DNA from 2 places in the Gordonia polyisoprenivorans genome. Region 2 is predicted to be linked to the other one. Evidence: riboswitches for the same ligand, from Rfam matches in the RefSeq annotation. Region 2 holds a riboswitch; the other holds the start of a gene.
What was found. A riboswitch is a leader RNA that binds a small molecule or an ion and turns the genes downstream of it on or off. The one in region 2 is predicted to bind cyclic di-AMP.

Region 1: another riboswitch for cyclic di-AMP. It lies ahead of J6U32_RS18680 (C40 family peptidase); the one in region 2 lies ahead of J6U32_RS23995 (transglycosylase family protein).

The regions. Positions count from the first base shown of each region.
Region 1 is NZ_CP072203.1:4,140,292-4,146,480, forward strand. It holds gene J6U32_RS18665 (glycosyltransferase family 4 protein) at 1-149, opposite strand, end outside; gene J6U32_RS18670 (peptidase MA family metallohydrolase) at 169-1,674, opposite strand; gene J6U32_RS18675 (NlpC/P60 family protein) at 1,700-2,779, opposite strand; gene J6U32_RS18680 (C40 family peptidase) at 2,921-3,508, opposite strand; cyclic di-AMP (ydaO/yuaA leader) riboswitch at 3,525-3,694, opposite strand; gene J6U32_RS18685 (DEDD exonuclease domain-containing protein) at 4,332-6,176, shown strand; gene J6U32_RS18690 (Lrp/AsnC family transcriptional regulator) at 6,181-6,189, shown strand, end outside.
Region 2 is NZ_CP072203.1:5,353,482-5,359,670, reverse strand. It holds gene J6U32_RS24020 (protein kinase domain-containing protein) at 1-298, opposite strand, end outside; gene J6U32_RS24015 (hypothetical protein) at 501-704, shown strand; gene moaC (cyclic pyranopterin monophosphate synthase MoaC) at 718-1,254, shown strand; gene J6U32_RS24005 (MogA/MoaB family molybdenum cofactor biosynthesis protein) at 1,251-1,730, shown strand; gene J6U32_RS24000 (molybdenum cofactor biosynthesis protein MoaE) at 1,764-2,210, shown strand; gene J6U32_RS23995 (transglycosylase family protein) at 2,327-2,938, opposite strand; cyclic di-AMP (ydaO/yuaA leader) riboswitch at 2,946-3,120, opposite strand; gene J6U32_RS23990 (MoaD/ThiS family protein) at 3,382-3,630, opposite strand; gene moaA (GTP 3',8-cyclase MoaA) at 3,635-4,750, opposite strand; gene J6U32_RS23980 (flavin reductase family protein) at 4,747-5,334, opposite strand; gene J6U32_RS23975 (hypothetical protein) at 5,366-5,587, opposite strand; gene J6U32_RS27685 (cold-shock protein) at 5,898-6,189, shown strand, end outside.

The sequences.
Region 1 (6,189 bases), 1.2 Mb from region 2:
AACTCCTCATGGCTGCGTCCACGCCAGCGCGGGGCGTAGACCACCACATCGTCCGGGTCCAGCAGATCCACGAGATTCTGGAGGTAGGACTGGATTCCGCCACGCCGTGGCGGAAAATCGTTGGTCACCAGGAGCGTTCGGTGGGTCACGCCATCATCCTTGCCGATCTCATCGCAGTTCGGCCGTCAGCCACGCCCGCCACCGGGCAACGAACTGAGCCCGCGTGATTCCCAGGGTGGCCGACAACGCGGCGTCGGCCCGCGCGGCGTCGCCCGATGCACCCACCGCCACATACAGTGCCCGCAGCCTGGGTTCGCCGAACGCCGCCGCGACGAAGGTCGCCACCGACCACGCCGACTGATAGGCCATCCGCGCGGAATCGGCGTCGACGGAGAACTGCTGATCGGTCGGCAGATCGGACGGAGTGTCACCGGCCTGCACCGCGGCCGCGAGATCCGGGGCCGCGTCGGCGGGGCGGGTATAGGTGGCCTTTCGCCCCACGTACTCCGCCACTCCCTCGGTGAGCCACATCGGCGCGGTGGTTGCGGTCTGCGCGCGTGTCGCGACGTGGGTGAGTTCGTGACGCAGGACGACGCCGAGTGCCGGTGCGGGCAGATCACGGGCCACCGGCGTGAGGAGCACACGCTGGCCGGTCACCGAAGCGGCGGACAGATCGAGGTGGGCGTAGATGGTGGCGGCCGCAGCGGTGTCGGTGGCCGAGGCGGCCAGGGCGTGAAACTGGTCGTCGTCAGCCGTACTCACCAGCACCGAACGCTGGGGCCACCCGGTCCCCCAGAATGCCGACACCGCGTCGATCGCGCCGGGGAGCAGCGAGCGGATGCGGGCAACCATCTCGGCGGTGGGGCCGGGAGCTGTCGAACCAGGAGTTGTCGAGCCGGGAGAAGAGGTGCCGGAACCGTCGGCACCATCCGGATAGGACGCGATGACCGAGGTGCCGCCCGCGGTGGGGACATCGGCAACGGCCAGCCCCGGGAGGTCCCACATCTGCGTCGGTGGTGCGGGCTCACCGGCGAGAGTCGAGTCGCCGACCAGTTTCCAGGTGTCGTCGTAGCGGGCGGCGACGAGCTGGGTGTCGATCACCACCTCGTCCTCGTCGATGCCGGGAGTGCTCGCACCGCCGAGCGCCACGTGCAATTCCACCGGGGCCACCCAGGTGTCGGAGCTGCCCTGCTGATCCAGCCGTGTCTGGACGTCGGCACCGACCAGGGTCTCGACCTCCTCAGTGGGAGCGAGCTGGTAACGAAACTCCTTGAGCTGCAAGCGTTGTCCACGCGATGATGAGTCCGGGCGAGGCACCGACGACGACAGGTTGTCCTGCACGGTCTGCAGCCGGGCGCGTAACGCCGGGGCGATGGACGGGTCGAGCAACTCCGCAAGCTGATCGGGGGTGCCCGAACGCAGCGCGGTCGACAGCGCGTCGAGCAGTCGCGTCACGCCCTGGGAGCGCTGGTCCAGATAGACGTTGGTCGTCGACGCGGGCGCCGAGGACGACCTCGTACCCGAGCCGCCACCGACACCGTCGCCACCGCAGGAGGTGATCAGTAGTGAGGTGACGACGAGCACCGCTCCGGCGCCCGTGGTCACCGCGGCACGCCGGGGCGCCACCCGCGGGCGGAGCACGCCCATCGCCCACCGCGGGCGGAGCACGCCCATCGCCCACCGCGGGCGGAGCACGCGCCTAGTACCGACGCGCGGAGTTGTACGGTCCCGCGTCGTCGATCGGGACGACCTTGACCGGCACACCGAAGGTGGAGGCGTGGATCACGTAGCCGTCGCCGACGTACATGCCCACATGCGTGGCGTCGGGGTAATAAATGATGAGGTCGCCGGGCTGCAGATCCTGGCGCGAGACCGGGGTGCCGCCGGCGAGTTGCGCCTCACTGGATCGTGGCAGGAGCTTGCCCGCCTGCTTGAACGCCCACACCATCAGGCCCGAGCAGTCGAACGAGTCGGGACCGGTCGCGCCCCATACATACGGGTCGCCGATGCGGGTCAGCGCGGCCTGGACGGCGACGAGTGCGGGGGCGGTTCCGCGGGGTACGGCTGCGGGGTCGAAGTCGAAGCGCGGGCCGGCGAGCGCGGCGAGCTGCTTGCCGGTCAGGCTCGCATAGATCACCCGGATCTGTGCGGCCTGCAGTTGCAGTTCGGCCTGCTTCTTCTGTAGATCGCCGCGTACACGCTCGGCGTCGGAGACCGCGCGGGTGGCCGTCGATGCCGTCGAATTCGCGGCGTCGCGGTCCGAGACGGTCTGGGCGCGCACCTTCTTCAGCGCCGCCAGATCGGCGGCGGCGCGACGCGAGACCATCTCCAACCCGGACATCTGGTCGAGCAGGGTCTGGGGCGAGTTGCTGGTGAGGACGGCATAGAGCCGGTTGGAGCGACCGCCCATGTAACTGATGCGCACGAGGGAGTCGAAGCGTGTCTGCAACTCGTTCAACGAGACCTGGGAGCGGTCGAGTGAACTCTGCGCGGCGGCGGCGGCCTTCTTGGACTGGGCGACGATGCCACGCTGCTTGTCGTACTCGATCTGGGCGTTGTGCATCTGTTCGGCCGAGGTCTCGGCTTCACGGCTCAGCGAGGTGTATCGCGCAAGCAGTTGATCCGCCGATTGCGGCGGGTCGGCCACGGCGTGTGGCGTCCCGAACACCGCGCCGATCTGCGTCACCGCGACCGCGATCACCGCGATCAAGGTGATCAACGCCAGGCGTGCCGATCGGTTGGGACCGATTGCCGATCCGGCTCCCACGATTGTCACCACATTCCCCTTGCACTTCCCCACCGACCCGGGCTCGTCACCTCTGCCTCGACCGGGGCGTCGTAGTCCTCGACGCGTTCGGGCGAATCGCGCAGTGCGCGATCCGCCCGAATACATGCTCACACGTTCTCACCGAGACCGGGATCAGTATCGGCGAACCCCGGTCAGCGACCATGCCTTGACCGACGCCTTCTGCACCGGGACACCCTCGGTGGAGGCGTGGATGAACTGGCCGTTGCCGATGTAGAGACCGGCATGGCTGCCGCCGTTGAAGATCAGGACGTCGCCGGGCTGCGCGTCGGCGTAGTTCACCGCGCGTCCACCGCCCAGCTGGCCGTAGCTGTCGCGCGGGATCGTCTTGCCGGCCTGCTGGTAGGACCAGTAGACGAGGCCGGAGCAATCGAAGGCATTGGGGCCGGCGGCGCCATACACGTAGGGCGCGCCGATCTTGGTTTCCGCGGCACGAACGGCCTTTTCTGCAGCACTCTGCACCGGGGCGGTGATACCGCCACCACCCGGGCGGAACTGGTTCGGAACCTGATTCTGATCGATGCCGGGCACCGTGAACTTGCCGAGATTCGGGATCTCGATGGTCGCACTGGGCGCCGGAGCCGGTGCGGCGAGGGCCGGACCTGCGGCTACGGCGAGCGAGCCGACGGTCAGCGAGCCCGCGATCATCGCCTTCTTGGCGATGCCTCCGCGATTCGGCTGTTCCAAACGATGTTTGGCCACGAAACGAGTTCTCCTTTGGTTCTCCCTTGACCGCCTACCGAGTTAGCTGTCGGGTTCGGGCCGAGAGAATGGCCCTACGCGATCCGGACACAGTCGTGTCCAGGGCGCGACTCACCCCAATTCGGATTGCTCCGAAAATGTGTGGTTCCCCGGTTCGTCCGTCGGACGATTGAGCGGTGATCTCCCCAGACCGCTTCGGTTTGAAGCGGGACGCTCTGCGAAGGTCTCGGAAAGGTTACGAAATCGGATGCGGGTCTGTCCACTAGGGGACAAAGGGCCCGATTCGCGGTGACGGCTAACCCGCCCGCAGAATCCGCAGACCCGGGCGCGAAGCGGGTCCGCACGCAGGGCCGATGGCGAGTTTTGCCGATCGTGCAGACTCCGTGCTCACCATCGAAGCGGCGGCGAACACATCGACCGCAGAGCAGATCTCGGCGTCGGAATCCCCCACCTCACGGACCACCCGCCGACCACCGAGATCATCCCCATCACCGCTGGTCACAGGCTCTACGAAGAGGTTCATCATGCAGCCGTCACACGCGCGGTGACGGCCCGGGCAGCTGGCGCAGTCGATGTACATTGTGATCTCCATCTCACTTGCTGTCTCTGGACGTGTCGGCGGGCGATTCATCCCGGTCTGCCCGACCCGGCCCGTTGCGCAACGGGCCGGGCGAGCTCCGGTGTCGACCACCGCAGCCGACAGTAGAAGTGACCACCGACAGAATCGTCGCGTCGGCATCGACAGGGCTCGAGAGCACACCCATCTCAGCAGTCACTCGCACCCCAACCGAGGCTGTCGGAGGGTCGAACTAGTGTTCGCGGCGTGGTGGTTGATACGGCTCAGCTCTCCTTCGCCGACCTCGGCGCAGGAGCGGACGGCACCGACGACGCGGGATTCGGCGAGCAGTCCCTGTTCGATACGACGATCGTGGTCGTCGACCTGGAGACGACCGGGGGCGATCCGGCCCGCGACGCCATCACCGAGATCGGCGCGGTGAAGGTGCGCGGCGGCGAGGTGCTCGGTGAGTTCGCGACCCTCGTCGACCCACAACGGTCGATCCCACCGCAGATCGTCGCCCTGACCGGGATCACGAGCGCGATGGTCTACGACGCCCCACAGATCGGTGAGGTGCTGTCCTCCTTCATCGAGTTCGCGCGCGGGTGCCTGCTGGTGGCCCACAACGCGCGCTTCGACATGGGATTCCTGCGCCACAACGCCACGCGGCTGGACATGGCGTGGCCCTTTCACACCAGCTTGTGCACCGTCCGGCTGGCGCGCCGGGTGCTGACCCGCGACGAGGCCCCCACCGTCCGCCTCAGCGCTCTCGCCGACCTGTTCGACGTCTCGGTACGCCCGACGCACCGGGCCCTCGACGACGCCCGCGCCACCGTCGAGGTCCTCCATCGGCTCCTCGAGCGCATCGGAAATCAGGGGGTGCGGACCTACGCCGACCTGACCGCCTATCTCCCCCGTGGGAACCCCCGTCTGCGCGCCAAACGCCATCTCGCCGAAGGACTTCCGTCACGACCGGGGGTCTACCTGTTTCGCGGACCGTCCGCCGAGGTGCTCTACGTGGGCACCGCTACGGATCTGCGACGCCGGGTGATGTCGTATTTCAACGGATCCGACCCACGACCCCGGATCGCCGAGATGGTGAACCTCGCCGTCCGCGTCGACCACGTCGAATGTGCCCACGCACTCGAGGCCGGGGTCCGCGAACTGCGATTGATCCTGGCGCACACGCCCGCCTACAACCGGCGCTCCACCCGCCCACACCGCGGCTGGTGGATCACGCTGACCGGCGAACGATTTCCCCGACTGCAGATCACCCGGACCCCCGGCACCGATTCCGTCGGACCGGTGGCCAATCGCACCCGCGCCGCCGAGATCGCCGAGCTGATCTCCCGAGCCGCCGGACTGCGCACCTGTCGGGCCCGAATGCCGGTCGCCGCGACACATCACTGGTGCCGGACCCCCGCCGACGGTGGCGATGCCCTGGGCGGGTGCGCCGCGGCCACCGACCGTCCGTTGACGGTCACCGACTACGTCGGCCGGGTACAGGCCACCCACGACCTTCTCTCCGGTCGCGACTCGGCCATGTTGTCGGGGCTCATCGACGAACTCGACCGCCTCACCGACGCGCAGATGTTCGAGACCGCGGCGCGTCACCGCGACCGGGTCGCCGCGACCATCGACACGCTGGCACGCTGTCAGCGGCTCTCGGCGCTGTGCCGGATCGCCGAGATCGTCGTCGCCCGGACCGACGGCGCGGGAGGATGGGAATTGGCCGTGATCCGGCACGGCCGGCTCGCGTCGGCCGGACATGCCCGACGGGGAGTGGCCCCCATGCCGGTCGTCGACGCGTTGATCGCCTCCGCGGAGACGGTGCTGCCCGGGGAGGGGCCGCTGCTGGGTGCGTCCCCGGAGGAATCGGCACTGCTCCACCGGTGGCTGGGCGAGCCGGGCGTGCGAATCGTCGCGAGCTCCGAGGGTTTCGCGTCGCCGGTCGGATCGGCGGCGCGCCGCGGCGACTGGGCCGCCACGGCCCGCTCGGCCGCCGAGACCGCCATGCCTCGACGCCGGACCCGGACGCCCGCACCGCCTCCGAAGGCCGTGGCGCAGCACGCAAAGCCGCTACGGGCCGGTGGGATCCACGCCCTAAGCTGATGCCATGATCACC
Region 2 (6,189 bases):
GGGTGAGGTCGGCGCCCTCGAGGTAGTTCATGGTGAACCACGGGGTGCCGTCGGTGTTGATGCCGTACTGGTGGATCGAGATGATGCTGGGGTGATCGAGCGCCGCGGTGGTGCGCGCCTCGTTGGTGAAGCGCCGCTGGAAGTCGGGGTCGTGCGCACCGGCCAGCGAGATGACCTTCAGGGCTTCCCGTCGCAGCAACTGCGGGTTCTCGACGAGGTACACCTCACCCATCCCGCCCGAACCCAGCAGGGACACCACCTTGTATCCGGCGACCTGCGAACCTGGACTCAGAGGCACGATTCTTCCTTTGATCGGGGGTGGACCGCTGGCCTGTGACCTTACCCAACGTGCTCTGAGATCGGCCTTCTTATCATTCGAACGATGGGCCCACGACGTGGCGTCGGGGCTGATGACGACGCGGGTGTCGGGGGTGATGACGTGGACGTCGGTGACCAAACGGTGAGCGTGCCGCGTGCCGCGGAGGTCGCCGTGGCACAATATGCGCGTGGCTGAGAGCAATTCGAAGAAGCACTACGTGGACAACGGCTGGCCGAAGGCCTCCGACGGCGACGGTCCCGAGCACGCGGTCTCGGAGTTCGCGGCCGCTCTGCCCGGCGCGTTGTCCCCGTTCGGCGAGGTGGAGTTCCCACTTCCGGCCGACGAGGTCAACTACATCAACCCCAAGACGGTCATCAACCGCTGAGCGCGGTGACCGAGTGCTTGCGGTGACCGATCCGCAGTCCGCTGCCCGGTTGTCCCACGTCGACGACTCGGGTACGGCCCGCATGGTCGATGTGGGGGACAAGTCGGTCACCCACCGCCGCGCCGTTGCCGGCGGCACCTTTCGTACCAGCACCACCGTCATCGACCTGCTGACCTCGTCGTCGCTGCCGAAGGGTGACGTTCTCGCCACCGCGCGGATCGCCGGGATCATGGCGGCCAAACGCACCGATTCACTCATCCCGCTCTGTCATCAGCTGGCGCTGTCGTCGGTCGACGTCGACTTCACGATCGGCGCCGACCACATCGACGTGACGGCCTCGGTCACCACCGCGGGCCGGACCGGCGTGGAGATGGAGGCGCTGACCGCGGTGGCGGTGGCCGGACTCACGCTGCACGACATGGTCAAGGCCGTCGACCGCCACGCCCGCATGGACGGAATCCGGCTGCTCGAGAAGTCCGGCGGACGGTCCGGGGACTGGCACCGAGAAGACGACGGCGGGACTCACACCGACCCCGGGACGCAACCATGAGCACGCAGCGCGTCGCGCGGATCGTCGTCGCCTCCACCCGGGCCTCCCGTGGTGCCTATCCCGATCGCACGGGCCCGATCATCGCCGAGTGGCTCGCCGACCACGGGTTTTCTGTCGACGAGCTCGACGTCGTCGCCGACGGCCCGCCGGTGGGTGACGCGATCCGGGCCGCGATCTACGCCGACGTCGACCTCGTCCTCACCACCGGTGGAACCGGGCTCGCCCCGACCGACCGGACTCCCGAACAAACCCGGCCGCTGCTCGACATCGAGATCCCCGGTCTCGCCGACGCCATCCGCACCGCCGGGCTGCCGCAGGTACCGACCGCGGTGCTCTCCCGCGGCACCGCCGGGGTCGCCGGCACCACGCTGGTGGTCAATCTGCCCGGCTCGACCGGCGGTGTGCGCGACGGCCTTTCGGTCCTCGCCACCGTCGTCGACCACGCTCTCGACCAGATTCGCGGCGGCGACCACTGATGCTGGGCTGTCGCTGATGCCGGGCTGTCGCGGATGAGCGCTGCCACTCCGGTGGAGGTGTACACGACGGTGAGCGTCGATCCGATCGCACTCGCCGACCACGAGGCCCGCGTCGTCGTGGCTGCCGACGGACACGCCGGCGCGGTCGTGGGGTTCGTCGGCGCGGTCCGCGACCACGACGGCGGCCGCACGGTGACGAGCCTGTCGTATTCGGCGCATCCGGACGCCCCGCGCGTGCTCACCGAGGTCGTTTCCGAGATCTGTGCGGCCACCGACGGCGTCCGGGCGGTCGCGGTCTCCCATCGGGTGGGTGATCTGTCGGTCGGCGACGTCGCCTTCGTCGTCGCCGTGGCCGCCGATCACCGCGCCGAGGCGTTCGCGTTGTGCGCGCGACTCGTCGATGAGGTCAAGGCGCGCATACCGGTGTGGAAACACCAGTTCTTCGGCGACGGAACCGACGAGTGGGTCGGGTCGGCCTGATCACGGTCACCATCTGATACCGGCCACCACCGACACAGCCCCCGACAATTGGAAAAGGGCCCCGCACGGCGTCGAGCAACGTGCGGGGCCCTTCGTCAGGGCTGAACCGATCGGGTTCAGGGGAGCGGGACGAGTCCCTTGTTCTCGTTGAACAGGCGCAGCTGATCCGGGGTGAGCTGGTAGCCGCTGTCCTTGGCGGCCTTGAGCAGGTTCTGCACCTCCGGGCTGACGCCGGCCTGGCTGACCTGATCGATCGCCTGGTCGGTGCTGGTGGCGTTCGGGGTGTTCGCGAGACCCTTGGCGGGCGCCTGGGGCGCATCCAGACGCGGGGTGTCGGCGGGGGCGGTGCGCGGGGTGGCGCCCGACAACCCGGTGCCGCAGACCGGCCATGCGCCCTTGCCCTGGGTGGCCAGGACTCGCTCGGCGACGGTGATCTGCTGCTCCTTGGAGGCCTGGTCGGCGCTCGGTGCGAACTGGGTGCCACCGTTGGCCGCCCACGTGCTCGGGCTGAACTGGAGTCCACCCTGGTAGCCGTTGCCGGTGTTGATGGCCCAGTTGCCACCGGACTCGCACTGGGCGACCTGATCCCACTCGGAATCGGAGGCGGCATGTGCCGAGCCGGTGCCCAGCAGGGCCGCGCCGCCGCCGAGAACGGCTCCGGTCAGCGCGATCTTCGCGAAGGTCTTGGTTGCGGTGGTGGTCGACGGCTTGCGGTGACGTCCGGACATAAGTCGAATTACCTCTCTCCACGCGCCTGCGAGGTCAGCTGTCGGGTTCGAGCGAGAGGTGCTCGGTCACGATCGCCGTGCGGCGACCGGACTTAACCCCAAGGGCGTCTGTCGACGTCCGTTCTTCCTTGCGGAAGAGGGTGGGTCCCCCGTCCTCGTTCCAAGATGTGTGCTCGTCATTCCACCGGAGGAACGAGGCTCGGCGCGACCGGTGGAAATCTTGGTGTGTTGTTTGCTGTGCTGTGACCTTCTGTGAAGGACGCTTCGTACAGTACGACGTCTGAGAGCGGGAATCACCCCGTCCTGACAACCCATTTTCCGCGTGCCGGTGGGCCTTTGGGCCCTGTTTCGGTGTCCGTGCAGTTCACGGGCATGACGCCCGGTTTGTGTCCATCTCGTTATTGACTCGTTATGTGATCAACGTCACAAGCGAGCCGGGTGTGTCAACCCCCGGCAAACGGGGGGAGAACGTCGATCGTGTGCGTCGGACCGAGGCGACGCGTGCGGTCGCACAGCGCGATCTCGTCGCGCAGATACGAGCACCGCTCCAACACCCGCGCCAACTCCGGATTGTCGGCTGCCAGAATGTGTTCGAGCTCACCGAGGGTGATGTTCTCTGCAATGTCCAGCACGTCGGATTCGGTCTTCGCGGCGGCGGACGCGGCAGCGAAATAACGGACCGTCACACGCATCCGCTCAGCCCCCGATCGCCGACATCGGACGGTCCGGCTGGCGGAATCCGGCGGTGTTGACCGCGTGCCCGGCCCGTTTGGCCCAGGCGTTCTCCCGCCACATTTGCGCGATCCGGCGATCGACGTCGAGCTCGTCGTCACCACCGCCCCGCAGCACGGGCATCAGCGAGGTCTCGGTATCGGCGAACAAGCAGTTGCGCAGCGCCCCGTCCGCGGTCAGCCGGGTCCGGTCGCAGTCACCGCAGAACGGACGCGTCACCGACGCGATGACGCCGATGCGCGCAGGTGCTCCGCGGGCGTCGGTGTGGCCATCGACGAGGAAGGTCTCCGCAGGCGCACCGCCACGCGGCACGATGTCGGGGCGCAATCGGAGATGGGCCGACATCACGTCGAGGATCTCCGTCGCGGTGACCATCCGCGACCGATCCCACCGATGTCCGGCATCGAGCGGCATCTGCTCGATGATCCGCAGCTGATATCCGGCGTCGAGGCAGAACCGGGCGAGGTCGACCAGTCCGGCCAGGTCCCGACGATCCGGGACGACCGCGTTGACCTTGATCGGATACAACCCCGCGCGACGGGCGGCGTCGAGGCCGGCGAGGACGTCGGGCAGCCGGTTACGTCGGGTGATCTCGGCGAACCGGGCGGGATCGACGGTGTCCAGCGAGACATTGATGCGCGTCAACCCGGCCTCGACGAGACCGGCGGCACGGCGCGTCAACCCGAGGCCGTTGGTCGTCATCGCGATCTCCGGGCGCTGCGGCAGCGAGGTGACGGCAGCGATGATGTCCTCGAGATCACGGCGCAGCAGCGGCTCGCCGCCGGTGAACCGGACGGTGCGGATGCCGAGGTCGGCCACCGCGATCCGCAGCACCCGGATGAACTCGGCGGTGGTCATCACCGACTCGGTCGGCAACCAGTCGAGGCCCTCGGCGGGCATGCAGTAGTCGCAGCGCAGATTGCAGCGGTCGGTCACCGACACCCGCAGGTCGGTGGCCACCCGTCCGAACGTGTCACGCAGCGGCCCGGACGTGGGTGCGGTCGACGCCCCGGACCGCGACTCGTCGGCGGAGCGTGTCAGCACCGACGGGAGCGGCAGGCCCAGGTCGACGACGGTCATCGCCGCGTGGGGTCGTCGTCGGGTATCCGTGCCTGCAGAGCACGAAAAGTGCTGGCGTGGAACACGAGTGGCTCGACCTCCGGGTCGGCGTCGAGGCGCCGGATGCGCAGCAGCACCAGCAGGTGATCGCCGGCGGGGATCTCACTTTCGATCGTGCACGACAGGTGAGCGGCCGCGCCCGGGATGAACAGGGCTCCGTCGTCGGAGCCGAGCGGCTCGATACCGTCGAACCGTCGCGGTGCCGGACCGGCGAGCTGGCGGCACAACTGCGCCTGGTCGTGGGCGAACACGCTGACACCGACGGTCCCGGCATCACGCAGCCGCGGCCACGTCGTCGAGGTGTTCTGCACGCACACGCTCACCAGCGGCGGATCCAGCGACACCGACGTGAACGCGCTCGCGGCCATCCCGACCAGTTCCGGGCCGGCCGAGTCCGTGGGCTCGGAGGACTCGTGGGACTCCGAGGACTCGGGCGCGCCACGATGGCAGCAGACCGCGACCACCCCGGACGGAAAACAGCTGTACGCCCGTTTCAGCGCACCCTCGTCCGATGCCGGCGCGAGAGCGGCGTGGGTGGCGATCACCGAGGGTCGATCGACGGAAGCCGACACACGATCACCGGGCCCCGCGGCCCGACCGCAACGCGTAGACCACGCCCAGCAAGAAACCCAGCGGGGCGCACATCGTCAACAGATACACCGCGGTCGGGGCGGTCTCGCCGTGATCGGCCACCGGGGTGACGAACAGCGCGATGATCGCGAGCACCCCGATCACAAAGACCACACCCGCCACCTGCAGTAGCCGCGAAGGCGACGACCCGCCTACTCCCGGCGTCAGCGAGCGACGGGCACCGTGTGTACCCGGCCCGCGCGCTTCGCTCCCGGCGCCACGAATACCCGGCACGCTCGCTTCGCTCCCGGCGCCAGCGCCGTGCTTCCTCTCCATGGTTTCCACGGTAGTGCACCCCGGGCGACCTCGACGGTGTCGTGCCCGGTCAGCGCGGCCGTCGCGCTGCCTCGAGAAACCGTTTTGCCCATTGGTTAGACTGGCATCACCAGGCGCCTTGCTCATTGTCGTGGGTCAGGGCGCCCTTTCATGTGGTGGATCGACCACATGCAACAACGACGTTCGAGTGAAGGTGAGCACAGTGCCGAGCGGCAAGGTGAAGTGGTACGACGCCGAGAAGGGCTTCGGTTTTCTCGCACAAGAGGGCGGCGAGGACGTGTACGTGCGTTCGTCGGCGCTGCCCGACGGCGTCGAGGCGCTCAAGCCCGGCCAGCGGGTGGAATTCGGCATGGCCGCCGGCCGTCGGGGCCCGCAGGCGTTGACTGTCACCGTGCTCGAACCCGCGCCCAGCGTCACCAAGAACACCCGCGAAGCCGCGCGCAAAGAGGTCAAGCGGCACAGCCCCGACGAACTGCACGGTATGGTCGCCGACC